Regions from separate parts of the Arthrobacter sp. UC242_113 genome, predicted to be linked through region 1. Evidence: predicted binding sites of a transcription regulator. Region 1 holds the regulator's gene; the other holds the start of a gene.
What was found. Region 1 encodes HspR, which represses chaperone genes until heat shock. Its sites were predicted from a motif close to AAGTTGAGTCNNNNNGACTCAACTT; they were not measured.
Positions count from the first base shown of each region.

Region 2: ACHMXB_RS04860 (ATP-dependent Clp protease ATP-binding subunit) is a predicted target of HspR. The motif match lies at 2,776-2,800, and genes of this name have one in related genera.

Region 1 covers NZ_CP171968.1:3,440,898-3,449,402, reverse strand. Annotated here, with positions in the region: gene ACHMXB_RS15765 (MMPL family transporter) at 1-452, shown strand, start outside; gene ACHMXB_RS15760 (hypothetical protein) at 513-899, shown strand; gene dnaK (molecular chaperone DnaK) at 1,139-3,010, shown strand; gene ACHMXB_RS15750 (nucleotide exchange factor GrpE) at 3,013-3,699, shown strand; gene ACHMXB_RS15745 (DnaJ C-terminal domain-containing protein) at 3,852-4,829, shown strand; gene ACHMXB_RS15740 (heat shock protein transcriptional repressor HspR) at 4,845-5,267, shown strand; gene ACHMXB_RS15735 (PEP/pyruvate-binding domain-containing protein) at 5,410-8,133, shown strand; gene ACHMXB_RS15730 (D-2-hydroxyacid dehydrogenase family protein) at 8,153-8,505, opposite strand, start outside.
Region 2 covers NZ_CP171968.1:1,076,316-1,084,820, reverse strand. Annotated here, with positions in the region: gene ACHMXB_RS04875 (transketolase-like TK C-terminal-containing protein) at 1-1,407, shown strand, start outside; partial or broken gene ACHMXB_RS04870 (UvrB domain 3-containing protein) at 1,569-1,967, shown strand; gene ACHMXB_RS04865 (low temperature requirement protein A) at 2,176-2,595, shown strand; gene ACHMXB_RS04860 (ATP-dependent Clp protease ATP-binding subunit) at 2,816-5,398, shown strand; gene ACHMXB_RS04855 (hypothetical protein) at 5,487-5,762, shown strand; gene ACHMXB_RS04850 (hypothetical protein) at 5,965-6,162, opposite strand; gene ACHMXB_RS04845 (antibiotic biosynthesis monooxygenase) at 6,647-6,910, shown strand; gene ACHMXB_RS04840 (LacI family DNA-binding transcriptional regulator) at 7,677-8,505, shown strand, end outside.

The DNA.
Region 1 (8,505 bases):
CCATGGGCGTTTCCGCCCTCGTGTTCAACAACATCCTGGGCTTTCCCGGAGCGGACGCCACCGTGCCGCTGTTCGGCTTCGTGTTCCTGGTGGCTTTGGGCGTGGACTACAACATCTTCCTGATGAGCCGGGTGCGGGAGGAGTCGCTGAAACACGGGACCCGCCCCGGGATCCTGCGCGGCCTCGGCGTGACCGGCGGCGTGATCACGTCGGCCGGGGTGGTCCTGGCCGCCACGTTTGCGGCCCTGGGCGTCATTCCCATCATGTTCCTCGTGCAGCTGGCCTTCATCGTGGCCTTCGGGGTGCTGCTGGACACCGTACTTGTGCGCTCGCTCCTGGTTCCCGCCCTGGCCTACGACCTGGGCCGGCGCATCTGGTGGCCGGGCAAACTCAGCCGTCAGGATGCTCAGGACGCGGCTGCTCCGGCCCCTGTTGCTGTCCGCGCCAGCTGAGTAGACTGCCACTGCGGCCGGACCAGGCGCGCCCAGTCCTTTCGAAGGAGTGATCAACCGATGACCGAAAACAGTGAGTCCGGCGCCGCGGGAAAGGCCCACACCGGTTCCAAGAATCCGGCGCTGGAGGGGGACAGCGGCCAGTACGTTGAGGGCGACTACGGTGATGCCGGAGTGGCGGGGGATAGAGCAGCCACCGAGTCCCAGGGCGAGTATCCCGTGGGCGATTACGGTGAGGCGGGTGCGGTCGGGGCCCCCGCTGAGCGGGACGAGGGCGAGTACCCGGAGGGCAACTATGGCCGCGCCGGCACCGTCGGCCAGGAGCTGCCCGGGGATGAGGAAGGCGAATATCCGGAGGGCGACTACGGGGCTGCCGGAACCACCCCCGAAAGCGGTACTGCGGAAGAACTGAAGAAGGACGACGGCGGCACCTCCTCGGGAGGTTAGGCGCACGTTCACGCTGGGCGAAATCAGGTTCCCCCGGCTCATTAAAAACCCCCGGTGCTCCGCGGCATTCCGCCGAGTGCCGGGGGTTTCCTGCGTCCGGATGGCTCGGCTTTGAAGCAAAGTTGAGCGCATTGGACTCAACTTTGGATTGACTTAAATTCCCTGCTGAGTAAAGTTGAGTGCAGATCGCTCAAGGAGTGAGCGAGCCCAAAGTTTCCAAGGAAAGAAGGAAGCAACACATGTCACGTGCAGTAGGTATCGACCTCGGAACCACCAACTCCGTCGTCTCCGTTCTCGAAGGTGGCGAGCCCACCGTTATTGCCAACGCCGAGGGTGGCCGCACCACGCCGTCCGTCGTTGCGTTCTCTAAGTCCGGCGAGGTCCTGGTCGGCGAAATCGCCAAGCGCCAGGCCGTCAACAACATCGACCGCACCATCGCCTCCGTCAAGCGCCACATGGGCACCGACTGGTCCGTGGCCATCGATGACAAGAAGTACACCGCGCAGGAAATCTCTGCCCGTGTCCTCATGAAGCTGAAGAACGACGCCGAGTCCTACCTCGGCGAAAAGGTCACCGACGCTGTGATCACCGTTCCGGCCTACTTCAACGACGCCGAGCGCCAGTCCACCAAGGAAGCCGGCGAGATCGCCGGCCTGAACGTCCTCCGCATCGTCAACGAGCCCACCGCGGCCGCCCTGGCCTACGGCCTGGACAAGGGCAAGGAAGACGAACTCATCCTGGTCTTCGACCTTGGTGGCGGTACCTTCGACGTCTCCCTGCTGGAAGTCGGCAAGGACGAAGACGACTTCTCCACCATCCAGGTCCGCGCCACCGCCGGTGACAACCGCCTCGGCGGCGACGACTGGGACAACCGCGTCGTCGAATACCTGCTGAACCAGCTCAAGGTCAAGGGCATCGACCTGTCCAAGGACAAGATCGCCCTGCAGCGCCTCCGCGAGGCTGCCGAGCAGGCCAAGAAGGAACTCTCTTCCTCCACCAGCACCAACGTCTCGCTCCAGTACCTCTCCGTCACTCCGGACGGCCCGGTCCACCTGGACGAGCAGCTGACCCGCGCCAAGTTCCAGGACCTGACCAAGGACCTGCTCGAGCGCACCAAGAAGCCGTTCCACGACGTCATCAAGGAAGCCGGCATCAAGCTTTCCGACATCGACCACATCGTGCTCGTCGGCGGCTCCACCCGTATGCCTGCCGTCTCCGAGCTCGTCAAGGAACTGGCCGGCGGCAAGGAGCCCAACAAGGGCGTCAACCCGGACGAGGTTGTGGCCGTTGGTGCAGCCCTGCAGGCCGGCGTGCTGAAGGGTGAGCGCAAGGACGTTCTCCTGATCGACGTCACCCCGCTGTCCCTGGGCATCGAAACCAAGGGTGGCGTCATGACGCACCTGATCGAGCGCAACACCGCCATCCCCACCAAGCGGTCCGAGACCTTTACCACGGCCGACGACAACCAGCCGTCCGTGGCCATCCAGGTCTTCCAGGGCGAGCGTGAGTTCACCCGCGACAACAAGCCGCTGGGCACGTTCGAGCTGACCGGCATCGCACCGGCCCCGCGCGGCGTTCCGCAGGTCGAGGTCACCTTCGACATCGACGCCAACGGCATCGTGCACGTCTCCGCGAAGGACAAGGGCACCGGCAAGGAACAGTCCATGACCATCACCGGCGGCACCGCGCTCTCCAAGGAAGACATCGACCGCATGGTCAAGGACGCCGAGGAGCACGCAGCAGAGGACAAGGCACGCCGCGAGGCCACCGACACCCGCAACACGGCCGAGCAGCTCGCCTACTCGGTGGACAAGCTGATCGCCGACAACAGCGACAAGCTGCCCGAAGAGGTCAAGACCGAGGTCCAGGCCGACGTCGACGCCCTCAAGAAGGCCCTCGAAGGCACCGACGACGCCGCGGTGAAGTCCGCGTTTGAGAAGCTGCAGGCTTCCCAGACCAAGCTCGGCGAAGCCATCTACGCCCAGGCCGGTTCCCCGGACGGCGCCACCGGTGCTGCAGGTGCCGAAGGCGCCCCCGCCGGCGACAAGACGGGTTCTTCGGATGAAGATATCGTCGACGCCGAAATCGTCGACGAAGAAGAGAAGAAGTAACCATGCCGCATCACGGTAACGAAGAAGAGCACAACTCTTCCCGAGACCAGGGCAGCAACCGCGATGAGCCGGTCATCCGGGACCACCGCAAGGTGGACCCGGTGACCGGTGAGGCCCGGCACCCGGAGGGCGGACAGCCCTCTGCACCGGAAGCCGGCGCTTCGGCGGATTCCGACGGCGACGCCCTCGCCCAGGCTGAGGAAATCCTCAACCAGGTCGAGGTGCCCGCCGAGGAGTCCGTGGCGCAGGGGGTTTCGACAGGCTCCACCACCGGTGCCGAGGCGGCGGAGCTGAAGAACGATCTGCTCCGCCTGCAGGCCGAGTATGTCAACTACCGCAAGCGCGTTGAACGCGACCGCGCCGTGGCAGGGGAGATGGCCGTCATCGGCGTCCTGAACTCCCTGCTGCCGGTGCTTGACGACGTCGACGCCGCCCGCCAGCACGGTGACCTCGCGGACGGCCCGTTCGCCGCGATCGCCACCAAGCTGGAGAACGCGCTGAAGACGTACGGCCTGACCCGCATCGATGAGACCGGCGTGGAGTTCGATCCAACCATCCACGAGGCCCTCATTCAGCAGCCCGGCGATGATATCGAGGTTGACACCGTCAGCCAGGTGCTCCGCTCCGGCTACAAGTCAGGCGAGCGGGTCCTCCGGGCTGCACAGGTAATCGTCGCGGTCCCTGCCTGACGTTTGGCCACCTTCGGCGCTACGCCGGATAGGGGGCGGTGCACTCCACACCGCCGCCCCCTATCCGGCCTCCGCGCCAGCGTGTTGCTCGCCTAAAGTGAGTGAACAAACATCTGCGTAGCGAACTCTGCACGATTTGAAAGGAAACGCCATTGGCTAGCCAGGACTGGGTGGACAAGGACTTTTATAAGATCCTTGGTGTTGCCAAGGACGCTTCCGACGCTGACATCAAGAAGGCTTACCGGAAGCTCGCTCGGCAGTTCCACCCTGATACGAACTCCGGGGATACTGCTGCGGAGAAGAAGTTCAAGGACATTTCCGAGGCGTACTCCGTGCTGTCGGATGCTGATGAGCGGCAGCAGTATGACGCCATCCGGGCCATGGGCGGCGGCGCGCGCTTTGCCCCGCACACCGCGGGCAGCACCGCGAACGGCGGCTTCGAGGACCTCTTCGGAGGCCTGTTCACCGGCGGCGGCGGCCGGCACTCCGGCGGGTTCAGCACCGCTGGGGGCATACCGCCCGAGTTCGCTGACCTGTTCGGCGGCGGCTTCGGGGGCGGCCAGACCGGCTACCAGCGCGCCCCGCAGAAGGGTGCCGACCGGACGGCCAGCACCAGTATCTCCTTCGCCGGGTCCATCCGCGGCACCACCATCGGGCTGCGTGAACCGGACGGCGAGGTCATCGATGTCCGGGTGCCCGCGGGCATCAAGGACGGCCAGAAGGTGCGCGTCCGCGGCAAGGGCCAGTACGGCCCGGCGGGCAACGGCGACCTGCTGGTCACCGTCAACGTCAAGCCCCATGACTTTTACACCCGCGACGGCGACAACCTCCGGATCCACGTGCCCGTCAGCTTCCCCGAAGCTGCTTTGGGCGCCGACATCGAAGTTCCCACGATCGACGGCGAACACGTCCGGGTCCGCGTTCCCGCCGGCACTCCGTCGGGGCGCACGCTCCGGGTAAAGGGCCGCGGCGTAAAGACGTCGAAGGCTACCGGTGACCTGCTGGTGACCATCGACGTCGCCGTACCACAGAACCTGAGCAAGGAAGCCGAGGAGGCCGTGAAAGCATTTGCGGCCGCCACCACCGGTGCGGACGTCCGCCAGGGCCTGGCAGCCAAGGCCCGGCTTTAGCGACGGGTGCCGGCCGTGGAAATCAACTTCGATCAGCCGATCTTCGTCATCTCGGTGGCCGCCGAGCTCGCCGACATGCACCCGCAGACACTGCGCCAGTACGACCGGCTGGGCATCGTCTCGCCCAGCCGGGCGCCGGGCAAGTCCCGCCGCTACTCCCAGCGGGACGTGAACCGGCTCCGTGAAGTGCAGCGGCTATCCCATGAGGGCGTCTCGCTCGAGGGGATCAAACGCATCCTGGAACTCGAAAACCAGGTTGCTGCCCTGCAGCACCGGGTGGCCGAACTGACCGACGAACTGGCCCGCCGTCGTGAGCCGCTGGAATCCCGGATCTTCGCCGCCGGCACCGCCGGCGATGTGGTGAGTTTGGCGCGCGGCCAACGCCCCCGGCCCCGTTCGCAGGCCGTAGTGGTGTGGCGCCCGCGTGGCGACCTCTAGCCGGCTCCCTAGGTAGCCATTCCCGCTGGCCTTCCCCATTGCCAGAATTACGTGCAGTGCCAAAATAGGGTGCAGCGCTAGACCCGGTCACCAGCCGCGATGCCGCGGTCCCCGGCTCCCGTGCAGAAGGGACGGCGGGGTCATGACCTACATCAAGGACTTTGACCAGCTGGGACGCAGCGATGTGGACGAGGCAGGCGGCAAGGGCGCCAACCTCGGGGAGCTGGCCCGGGCCGGTTTTCCGGTGCCGTCCGGCTTTGTACTCACCACGCCGGCCTACCAGGACTTCGTCAACGCCAACGGGATCGCCGGCCGCATCCTCGAGTTCGCCGCCCTTCCCGCCGACGCTTCGAACGACGACTACGAGGCCGCCGCGCGGCAAATCCGTTCCCTGTTCGCCGAGAGCACGATGCCCGAGGAGATTGGCGCCGAACTCCGTGCTGCGTACGGGCGGCTGAGCCACCAGGCGGCGGACCTGGGCGAAGAGGACGGTGCAGAGTCCAGCGGCGATTACGCCGCGCGGGTTGCGGTGCGCTCCTCGGCCACCGCGGAGGACCTCGCCTCGGCCAGCTTCGCCGGCCAGCAGGACACATATCTGAACGTCACCGGGCCAGACGCCGTCGCCGCCGCCGTCATCGACTGCTGGGCGTCGCTGTGGAATGCGCGCGCCATGGCGTACCGCGTACGGAACGGCTTTGATCCGTCCACGGTGCGCCTTGCGGTGGTGATCCAGGAGATGGTCGACGCCGGGGCCGCCGGTGTGCTGTTCACCGCCAACCCCGCCACCGGCCGCCGCGACGAGGTAGTGATCAGCGCCGCGTGGGGGCTGGGTGAATCAGTGGTCAGCGGGGCCGTCACCACGGACGATGTCATACTGGATGCCGCGACGGGCCGGGTAGCGCAGCGCCGGACGGCGGACAAAGACGTCATGACGGTCTACGACGGAACCGGCACCAGGGAACAGCCGGTCCCCGAAGAGAAGCGCCGGGAGCCGGTCCTCGGGGACGACGCGGCGGCCGCGCTGGCCCGGCAGGGAACGGCCATTGCGCAGCATTTCGGGGTGCCCCAGGACATCGAGTGGGCGCAGGCGGCAGGGGATTTCTTCATCCTGCAGGCCCGTCCCATCACCGCGCTGCCTGAGCCCTCGGCCGATGCTCCGACGGAGTGGCCGCTGCCCTATCCGAACGGGATGTACTTCCGGGCCAGCATCGTCGAGCAGCTGCCGGACCCGTTGTCGCCCCTCTTCGCCGACCTCATCGACGGTGCCGTGGTGCGCTCGCTGAACGCCCTGTTCAACGAGGCATTCGGCAAGAGCGTGGTGCGGCCCGGTGACGTCTCGCTGCCCACGGTCAACGGCTACGCGTACTACTACTACAACAACGCCGGAATGCGGCGGGTCATGGGCAAGTCGCTGACGGCTATGCGGGCGCTTGCCCAGGGCAAGGCCAACATGGGCATCAAGGGATGGCGCGACCACTCGCACCCGAAGTACCGCGGGCTCGTGAAGTATTGGGCGGCCAAACCGCCGTCGGACCGTCCTGCTCCCGAACTGCTGGAGGGCATTTCTGCGCTGCTGGACGCGGGCGCTGCCTACTACACCGCCGTGCAGTCCATCATCCCTATCGCGGCCACCAGCGAGATCATGTTCCGGAGCTACTACGACAAGCTCGTCCGGCGGCCCGGGGACCCGTCCGCGGAGGTCTTCCTCATCGGTTATGACAGCGAGCCCATCCGCGCAGAGAAGTCCCTGTACGACCTGGCGGTGTGGACGCGCGAAAGGCCGCCGCTTGCCTCGGCCATCACGGAGGGATCAGCGGCCGGCATCGCCGAAGCTCTCCGGAGCGGCACGCCTCCGGCGGGGGTGGATCAGGGCCAGTGGGATGAGTGGCGTTCCCGCCTTCAGCGGCATTTGGACCGCTACGGGCACGCCGTTTACAACCTTGACTTCGTCAATCCTGTGCCGGCCGATGACCCCTCCGCCCTGCTCGAGACCCTGAGGTACTTCGTGCGGGGGCAGGGGAAGGATCCGCACGAGCGCCAGCAGCGGTCTGCCGACAGGCGGGAGGAGCAGTGCCGGCTGATCAGTGCCAGGCTGGGGCCGCGCCGTCGAGCAGTCTTCCGCAGGTTGCTGCGCTGGGCGCAGAAAGCGGCGCCCGTTCGTGAGGACGCACTCGCCGACGTCGGACTGGCCTGGCCGCTGATGCGCCGGATGCTGCTGGAACTGGGGGAGCGGCTCACGGCCTCGGGCGTCATCGCCGCACCGTCCGACATCTTCTGGCTCCGTCTCGATGAACTCCGCAACGCCATCGATTTCGGGCTGGCTACGCCCGGCGCGGCCATCACCGGCACGGACCGGCCCGTGCGGGCAGAGGCCGTTGAGCAGCGCAAGATGCTGTGGCGGGGCCAGCGGAAAGCCGCGGCCCCGCAGCTGCTGCCCGAAAGCCGCTGGATGGAACGCGCTTTTGGCAGCATGATGCCCGCACGAACCCAGCAACAGGCGGGGGACGTCATCACCGGCGTCGGCGCCAGCTCCGGACACGTCACCGCACCGGCCCGGCTGCTGCACGGCCCCGACGACTTCGCCAGCATGCAGCCGGGCGAGGTGCTGGTGGCACGCATGACCACCCCCGCCTGGACACCGCTGTTCGCGATGGCGGCCGGCGTGGTCACGGACGTTGGCGGTCCCCTGAGCCACAGCTCGATCGTCGCCCGGGAGTACGGGATCCCCGCCGTCCTGGGAACGGGCGTGGCTACCCAGCGTGTGTCCAGCGGACAGCAGGTTAAGGTCGACGGCGACGCCGGCACCGTGACGGCTCGACGGCTAAATGGTCAACTAGGTAGCAGAACAGGGCGTTCTCAGGGCTAGGAACGCCCTGAGCTGCTACTTAGTTGGGGGTGAGCACCCGGATCGGCGAGCCGTCCAGCCACGCCGTGACGTCCTCGAGCGCGCCGCTGAAGAAGGCCCGGTAGCTGGCGTCGGTCACGTATCCCAGGTGCGGTGACAGCAGGGTCCTGGGCGCATCGAGGAGGGGATGGCCGGCGGGCAGCGGTTCCTGGTCGAACACGTCGAGCGCCGCCCCGCGGATCCAGCCCTCATGCAGTGCGGTGACCAGCGCCTGCTGGTCCACCAGGGGACCGCGGGCAGTATTCACCAGCACGCCGTCCGGGCCAAGCAGCCGCAGTTCACGTTCACCGACTATTCCCTCAGAACGCGGCGACAGCCGCAGATGCAGGGACA
Region 2 (8,505 bases), 2.3 Mb from region 1:
GAGGTCGACCCCACCCGGCCCACCGTCATCTTTGCCTACACGATTAAGGGCCGCGGCCTTGCCACCGAAGGACATCCGAACAACCACTCAGCGCTGCTGTCCAGAGATCAGATGGAAACACTGGCGGCGATCTCCGGGATGGACCTTGACGATCCATGGTGCAAATTTCAGCCGGGCACGGTCGAAGAACGGGCCTGCACCCAGGCATCCCTCCGCCTCAAGCGCCGGCAACCCGCACTGGCCCCACCCCTCCAGATCCCGGCTTCCCTGCCATGGGGCTACGGCGACAGAATTTCCACCCAAGCCGCACTGGGACGGTTCCTCTCCGACCTGAAAAGGGCAGCCCCTGAGGTGGCCCACCGTGTCGTCACCTGCAGCCCCGACGTTGCCTCCTCCACCAACCTCGGCGGCTGGATCAACAAAACCGGAGTCTGGTCCGTCGGGGAACGCCAGGACTGGTTCGCGGACTACCCGGAACGGGTCCTCCGCTGGATTGAAAACTCCCACGGCCAACACATCGAACTCGGCATCGCCGAAACGAACCTCGTGGGCCTCGTCTCCGAACTCGGAACGACTTGGAGCCGCTGGGGCCAGCCGCTGATTCCTCTCGCCACCATCTACGACCCGTTCGTGGCCCGCGCCCTCGAACCATGGTCCTTTGGCATGTACGCCGGGGGCCAGTCCATCCTGATCGGGACGCCGTCAGGGGTGACCCTGGCACCGGAGGGCGGCGCGCACCAGTCCCTCACCACCCCGTCCATCGGATTGGAACAGCCAGGGTGCACAGCCTGGGAGCCAGCCTTCGCCCAGGATCTGGAATGGTGCATGCTCCAAGCCATGAGCAGGATCGGCATTCCCGGAGGACGCTCAGCCTACTTCCGGCTCACCACCCGTCCACTGGATCAGGCTCTGGCCGCCATGCCGACGGACGCGCTGCTGCTGGAGCGGCGTCGCAGGCACGCGGTGGCCGGCGGGTACCGGCTGAGCGACCACGACCCGGTCGAGGACAGGGTCACCCTGGTCGGCGTCGGAGCGATCATGCCCGAAGTCATCGCCTCGGCCACACGGCTGAAGGCACTTGGCATCATGGCCGGCGTCGTCTGCCTCACCTCTCCTGACCTGGTCTTCGAATCCCTCCAGCGCCGCAACTCGCTAAACCAAGGAACCAAGGCGATTGAATTCGACATCATAGACGGCCTCTTTCCACGACACGCACCCGCGCCCCTCGTCACGGTCCAGGACGGACACCCGCACACTTTGTCCTTCCTGGCCGGAGCCCGAGGCGACCGCACAGTCTCTCTGGGAGTAAAGGACTTCGGGCAGTCCTCTGATCTACAGGACGCATACCGGATCCACGGCATCGACGAAGCATCCATCGTCAATGCGGCGCTGAACCTCCTTCGCTAGCATCGGCCGTCTAACCGTACGGGGGCGGGAGACATTCGCCCGTCGGGTCAGGAAGAGGGCTACGTCCACGCTAAACAGGTTCCCGGAAGTCGGACTGGCCAACTAAACCTAACCTGCGAGGGCTTGGGCCCGGCATTCCAGCGGCCAAGCCCTCGCGTCACCGGATTGCCGCGCTGGCCTCGGACCTGGTGGCGCATTGGGAGAACCGCAGCGCCAGGACGGGCAAGTTCATCGAGGCGCCGGCAAGGCGCGGTGATCGTGGGAGGCCGACTGCCTCGCCAAGGGAAAGATCAAGGTGGTCTGCTCCGGCGCTCCATCCGACGTACCGCGGGTCTCCGACCACGTGCGCCGCGACGCTGCGAACGCCACGGTCAAGGAGCGGATCAAGGATGTGGACTACGAACTGGAACTGGTGATTGTCAAGGACATAATGCCCGCCGGCTACGACCCCGCACCGCTACATAGCCTGTATCTGGACCGGCCACTCAAGAGGGGCGCTACTGATGCAGAAGCTGGCCCGCGTTAACCGCACGTTCCGCGCAAAGGAGGACGGGCTGCTGGCGAATCGCCGCATCAAGGCCGAACTCAATCGGGGGCCATTGAATCTGTCGAGAGGCCGAGGCAGCGTGTACCGGCTCCACGGCGCCGCCGGACGGTGCACCGTTCCACGTCTCTGCCGGGTTCCCCCTTGACCTCTCTGCTGACCGTGTCAGTCTTTCGACAACAGGAGGGGGCATCCGTCCGCTCCTATCACAGTGGAGGATACTGATGTTCCGTGCCAGGTCGCTGATGCGTTCCGCGACCTCCGGAGACCGGGTTACAAGCCTTGGGCTATTCTTCGATCTGGTCTTTGTCTTCGCGCTATCGCAGCTATCCCACCATTTGCTGGAGTATCACTCGTGGGTGGGGGCCGGTGCGACATTTGTGCTTCTTCTTGCCGTCTACAAGGTGTGGGTGTACACGACCTGGGCCGCTACATTGCTGAACACTTCGCGGCTTGAGGTGCAGTGGATGCTGCTGATCGTCATGCTGGTCACACTGTTCATGAACGCTTCAATCGGCTTAGCGTTTGGCACCTTCGGCTGGCTCTTTGCTGCGAGCTATCTCCTCGTCCAGCTGGGCCGGGGTGCGTGGATCCGGCCGAGGCTTTTTTATTCGACAGGTACTGGGCCAACGCCAACCATCTGATCTCGCCGGCGTCGGAGGCTTGGTGGTCCTGGCAAATTTGAGCTTTCTTCTTCCGACCTTCGTTGCCGCTATGGGGGCCGTGCTTCCACTCGTAGGTGTAGCAGTCTCCGACGCCGTGATCCGCCGCAGCCGAACACAACCGGGAGCCCGCTGACACGCGGGAATAAATCCGTTTTCCCAACGTTGAGTCAACTACACTCAACTTTTTTACGGAGGTTTCATGGCTGCATTTTTTGGACCGGCCGAGTCCGGCCACGGCTCGTTCGACGAATTCCTTGCCCGTTACCTGCAGGGACAACGCGCCGCCGGCCCCGGGCACCCGATGGACATCACCCGACTGCTGAGCCGGCGCACCCATGACGTGCTCGCGCGTGCCGCACAGTTCGCCGCCCAGCATGGTCACATCCATGTGGATGCGCTGCACATCCTGCGTGTCATGGTCGAAAGGGAACCGGCCGCCGACTACATCCGCCAGGCAGGCGCGGCACCTGCTGCCATCGCCATGGCGGCCGAGGAGCGTCTCCCAGAGCAGGCAACCGCCAGGGCGGAGACGACGCCGGCCCTGACACCGTCAGCCCAGCGAGCCCTACTCGACGCCTACCAGGTTGCCCGGGCATTCGGCTCGACCTACATCGATCCCGAACACGTGTTCTTCGCGCTCGTCCTCAACCAGGAGGCCCCGGCCGGGCAGGTGCTCGCCGCGGCCGGGGTGACGCCGGAGTTCCTGCGGTCCGGTCCACGCGAGCAATCCGCTCGGCGTGGGGCCGCGCCGACCGGCCCGGAGCCCGGGCTGTCGCAGGCAGCTGCCGCCCGGTCTGACACCCCGACCCTGGACACCTACGGCCGCGACCTCACGGCACATGCTCGCGAGGGCCGCCTGGACCCGGTCATCGGCCGGAGCGCCGAGATCGACCAGACCATCGAGATCCTGGCCAGGCGCACCAAGAACAACCCTGTCCTGGTCGGGGAAGCCGGCGTGGGCAAGACCGCGATCCTCGAAGGGCTGGCCCAGGCGATCACCGCAGGTGCTGTGCCCGAACAGCTCCGCGGAAAGCGCGTCATTGCCCTGGATCTGCCGGCCATGCTGGCCGGAACGCGGTACCGCGGTGACTTCGAGGAGCGGCTGACCAAGGCGATGGACGAGGTCGATTCACACGCCAGGGAAATCATCCTGTTCATCGACGAACTTCACACGGTCATCGGAGCCGGCGGCGCGGGGGAAGGCGGCATGGACGCAGGAAATATCTTGAAGCCGCGCTTGGCCCGCGGTGAACTTCACCTCGTCGGCGCCACTACGCTGAACGAATACCGAAAGGTGGAGAAGGACGCGGCACTGGAACGCCGCTTCCAGCCCGTACAGGTCGGCGAGCCGAGCATCGAGGACGCCGTACAGATCCTGGACGGCCTGCGCGGACGGTACGAGGAACACCACGGCGTCCGCTACACCGACGACGCAATCCGCGCCGCCGTCGAACTCTCCGCACGCTATGTGACGGACCGTTTCCTGCCCGACAAGGCCATCGACCTAATCGACCAGGCAGGTGCGCGGCTGAGCATCAAACTCGGCTCGCAGACCGACGTGGCTGTTCTTCGCGAGCAGCTCGCAACCCTGGAAAAGTCGAAGAACGACGCCGCCGCCACGGAACGCTATGAAGAGGCCTCGCGGCTGCGGGATGAGATCGAAGCAGTGAACGGGAAGCTCTCCGCTGCGATTTCCAGTGCACCTGGGGCTTCGGAAGGCGCCGAGGCCGTCGTCAGCGAAGCGGAGATCGCAGGGATCATCTCCCGGTCCACCGGTATCCCAGTCAGCCGGCTCACAGAAGACGACAGGGAGCGCCTGTCCAGGCTTGAGGAGGAACTGCATCAGCAGATCGTCGGGCAGGACGACGCCGTGACGCTGATCGCAAAGGCGGTCCGGCGCAGCCGCACCGGCATGGGGGACGCGGACAGGCCTGTCGGCAGCTTCCTGTTCCTCGGCCCGACGGGTGTGGGCAAGACCGAACTCGCCAAGGCGCTGGCCGGGTCGTTGTTCGGGGATGAGAATACAATGGTGCGCTTCGACATGAGCGAGTTCGGCGAACGGCACACGGTAAGCCGGCTGGTCGGAGCCCCTCCGGGCTACGTGGGCTACGGCGAAGCCGGGCAGTTGACCGAACGCGTCCGTCGTAACCCGTACTCCGTGGTGTTGCTCGACGAAGTGGAAAAGGCCCACCCGGATGTGTTCAACCTGCTGCTCCAGGTGCTCGACGACGGGCGGCTAACCGACGGACAGGGCCGCATGGTGGACTTCCGCAACACCGTGATCATCATGACCTCCAACCTCGGCTCGGAGTTCCTGGCCAGCAAGGGCGGCGCGATGGGCTTTGTATCCAAGGCGGACGAGGGCAACGGCTTCGGCTCAGAGAAGGCGCTGCGGGACCGGGTTCTGAGCCGGCTGCGCGAGACGATGCGGCCGGAGTTCCTCAACCGGATCGACGAGATCGTCCTGTTCCGCAAGCTGGACCAAGCGCAGCTCCGCCGGATCGTTCGGCTGATGCTGAGCCAGACGGAAGCCCGCCTGCAGTCCCAGGGCATCAGTCTCGAGGTCAGCGAAACGGCCGTCGACTGGATCGCCGAACGAGGCTACGAGCCCGAATACGGAGCCCGGCCGATGCGCCGCGTGATCCAGCGCGAGCTGGACGACCGGATCGCGGATCTGTTCGTGGCGTCGCACCTTCAGTCCGGCGGCCAAGTGGCCGTCTCGGTCGACGGGCAGTCGCTCGTCGTCGAGGCCCGCCATGAGGCGATGCCGCTGGCGGCGTAAGCCACCTCCGGATCCGCCAGCGGGCGGATCCGGTACACGGCCGGGTACACAGGCCCACCCTGTGTGCCCGGCCGAAGTTGTCTGCGCTATGGGTATCGCCAAGCCCTGTCCCAGAAGCGTCCAGAGCGGCGCGACGAGCGTCAAGGACACCGACACCGGCGGCGGCACCAAGTGCTCAAGCACCTGGGCGTACAGCGATTTGGCAGGCACATGCGGCCGGTACTCGGAAGCCGACGACGACATCGAGACCATGGCCAAGGGTGTCGCCGAGGAGCTCGCTGGCTATGACTGGGCGGAGACATTTAGGTGTTGCGGTGAAGCGGGGAGAATTGCCTCGCACCGTCCGTTTCTTCCGCGCGAATGAGGTGCATGAGCGAGTTAATTGATGGCCAAGTGGGAGAACGCCTGTGCTAAGTTGCCAAAGTGACGGCCATACACAGGATCCAGCTCCTCTGCGTAGGTCCCCAGTGGACTGGCGTGGGACAGCAGGCGTTCGCACAGTGCTTCGGCGCGGGTCACTTCTCCGACCTCAACGACGGCTGAGACACGCCAACACGGACACATAGTCAAGGTCCCCTCAGCACCGGTGAGTCCATCGCCGTCCGCTCGGGGCGGTAGCGCAGGAGTCCGTTCCTGGTGAGTTCATCGGCGTTGGCCAAGACCGTGGCACGCACGCGTGGATCACTGACGGGCAGGAACCGGACGAGCGGGACGAGGAGCAGCGAGGCATCGCCGGTGAGACCAGGAAGCCCTTCCGCACACATGCTCGGCACAATTACAACGGCGCCGAGCAACTGGTCGGATTGGCCGGCCTTGAAACCGGGATGGATTCCGCCATCCTGGCCGACGCAGCGCCCAGCCCCGCACTACGCGTGCCGATGCGCTCCCGGACGCTGCCCCCGCGGCCGTTAAACCTGCCGGACCAAGCTTCACAATTTTCCGGCTGATCTCTTTGCGAAGCGCCGGAACGTCAGGCCCGCGCCCCAATCCTCGCCCCCAGAAGGAAGCCGACGACACATCGCACTCGGTCGGTCTGTCGGTCTGTCGGTCTGTCTGTCTGCATGATGGTGCGCGAAGCTTGGCTACAACCCTGCTCCTTTCTGCACCGACCCGGGCGTCCTGCTCTGCCGGCACCGCGCGACACTGGTCGGCACTGACCAACCGCGCATACCTTGACCACTCTTCCTCCCGGGTCTAGCTTTACGTTGCTCACCAAGAAGATCTCGGAACGACTTGAAGGAGTTTCCCATGGCACTCGTCACCCTCCTCCACCGCTTCGCCGACTACGACACCTTCCGGAGGGTCTACGACTCGGCGGACGGGCTGCGACAGTCCGGCGGCGTCACTGATCATTCAGTGCACCGCATGGCCGACGACCCCAACAACATAATGGTGCTCCACTACTTCGATTCACTCGAAACAGCCCGCGCCTACCTGAGCAATCCCGAACTGAAAGATGCCATGCAGCAAGCCGGCATGCAGGGCGAGCCGCGGATCGAGTTCTACGAATAAGGAACAGCCGTCCTGACCCGAGGGTCTCGAGGGTCGCCGAAGGAAACGCCAGCAATGCCGCTTTTGCACGCACGCCGCCCGCGGCTCAGTCGTCATCTATCAGGCCCTGGATCCGCCCTACCCGGAGTGGAGCACGCAGAGCCCATCAGGAAACGGGGGCTGGGGGCACGGAAGGATTCTCCAGGTTCTCCACAGGCCCGCCTTGCCGTGCTGGGGTAATCAGGCCCGACGGGCACCAGGATGCAGGATACGGTCAGCCAGGCCACCGGTTCCGCTGACACAACCCCAATTGCCACCGGGACCGATGGCACCGTCAGCAGAACATGGGCCTCCGCCCACAAAGAATGCGGCGATCCTGCACCAATCGTGCTGGTGCCGCATCCGTCCCCTCGCCCACCCAAGAATGCCGCCCTTCCAGGGCGATGAGTCCCGTGATCCTTTGGCGTTCTTCGTTGACTTCGCAGAATCGGCTGCGTGCTTCTTCGTGATTTCCCTACGCGTTGCCATCGACAGGTCCATCCCTCATCGTCACCGCCGTGCCCGTAGCGGCCCGTGATTTCGCGAGCGTTTCTCAAATGAGGCGTGCACCCCGTTTCGCGAGCACTAATGGTGAGTCTCGTCGAGTCCTTGACAGCCTTCTAGTAACGCGAGTAACCTGGCTCACATCGCTGTCAGGTAACCCGCGTTACTCCACCGCCAGCGCGGGACACCTCAGGCCCAATCCCTGGCACTCACCCGGGGTCCACGAAGACCACCGGAGCATTCAATGGCGAAGACCACGAACCTCAACAATGCCGCGGCTGTGCGGCAGCGGGGTGTCACCATGAGTGATGTCGCCAAGCATGCCGGTGTCTCCCGGACTGCGGTCTCGTTCGTGCTAAGCAACCGCGAAAACGCCAGTATTTCTGAGGAAACGCGCACCCGCATCAACGATGCCGTGCAGGCATTGGGTTACCGCCCGAATGCCGGAGCACGCGCACTGGCTTCCCAGCGCAGCGATTGGTATGGACTCGTCACCGAGATCGTGACGGCCCCGTTTGCGGTGGACATCATCAAGGGCGCCCAGGACCAAGCCTGGCTTGACCGCCGGTTCCTGCTTATCGCGCCTTCCGACCAGGCCGATGCCGTAGGACCCAACCAGGGCCTGGAAGACGCAGCCGTTGAAAAGCTGTTGGAACAGCGCGTGGAAGGACTTCTCTACGCAGCCACGTTCCACCGTGGCGTGCACGTGCCGGAAAGCACCAAGGAAGTACCCACCGTCCTGATCAACTGCTTCGACGCCGACGGGAAGCTCCCCTCGATCGTCCCGGACGAGCGCGCCGGCGGCAGGGTCGCCGGCGAACGTTTGCTCCGGGCCGGCCACCGCAGGATCGGAGTCATCAACCTGGACCCGGCTATTCCCGCAGCAATCGGGCGATTGGAGGGTGCACGCGAAGCACTTGCCGAAGCCGGTTTCGAGCTGGACCCCGAGCTCGTGGTGCCCGGATTTGCCACGGCGGACGGCGGGTATGAGGCCGCGTGCCGCATCCTGGACCGCTACCCACAGGAGGACAGGCCAACCGCGCTGTTCTGCCTCAACGACCGCATGGCGATGG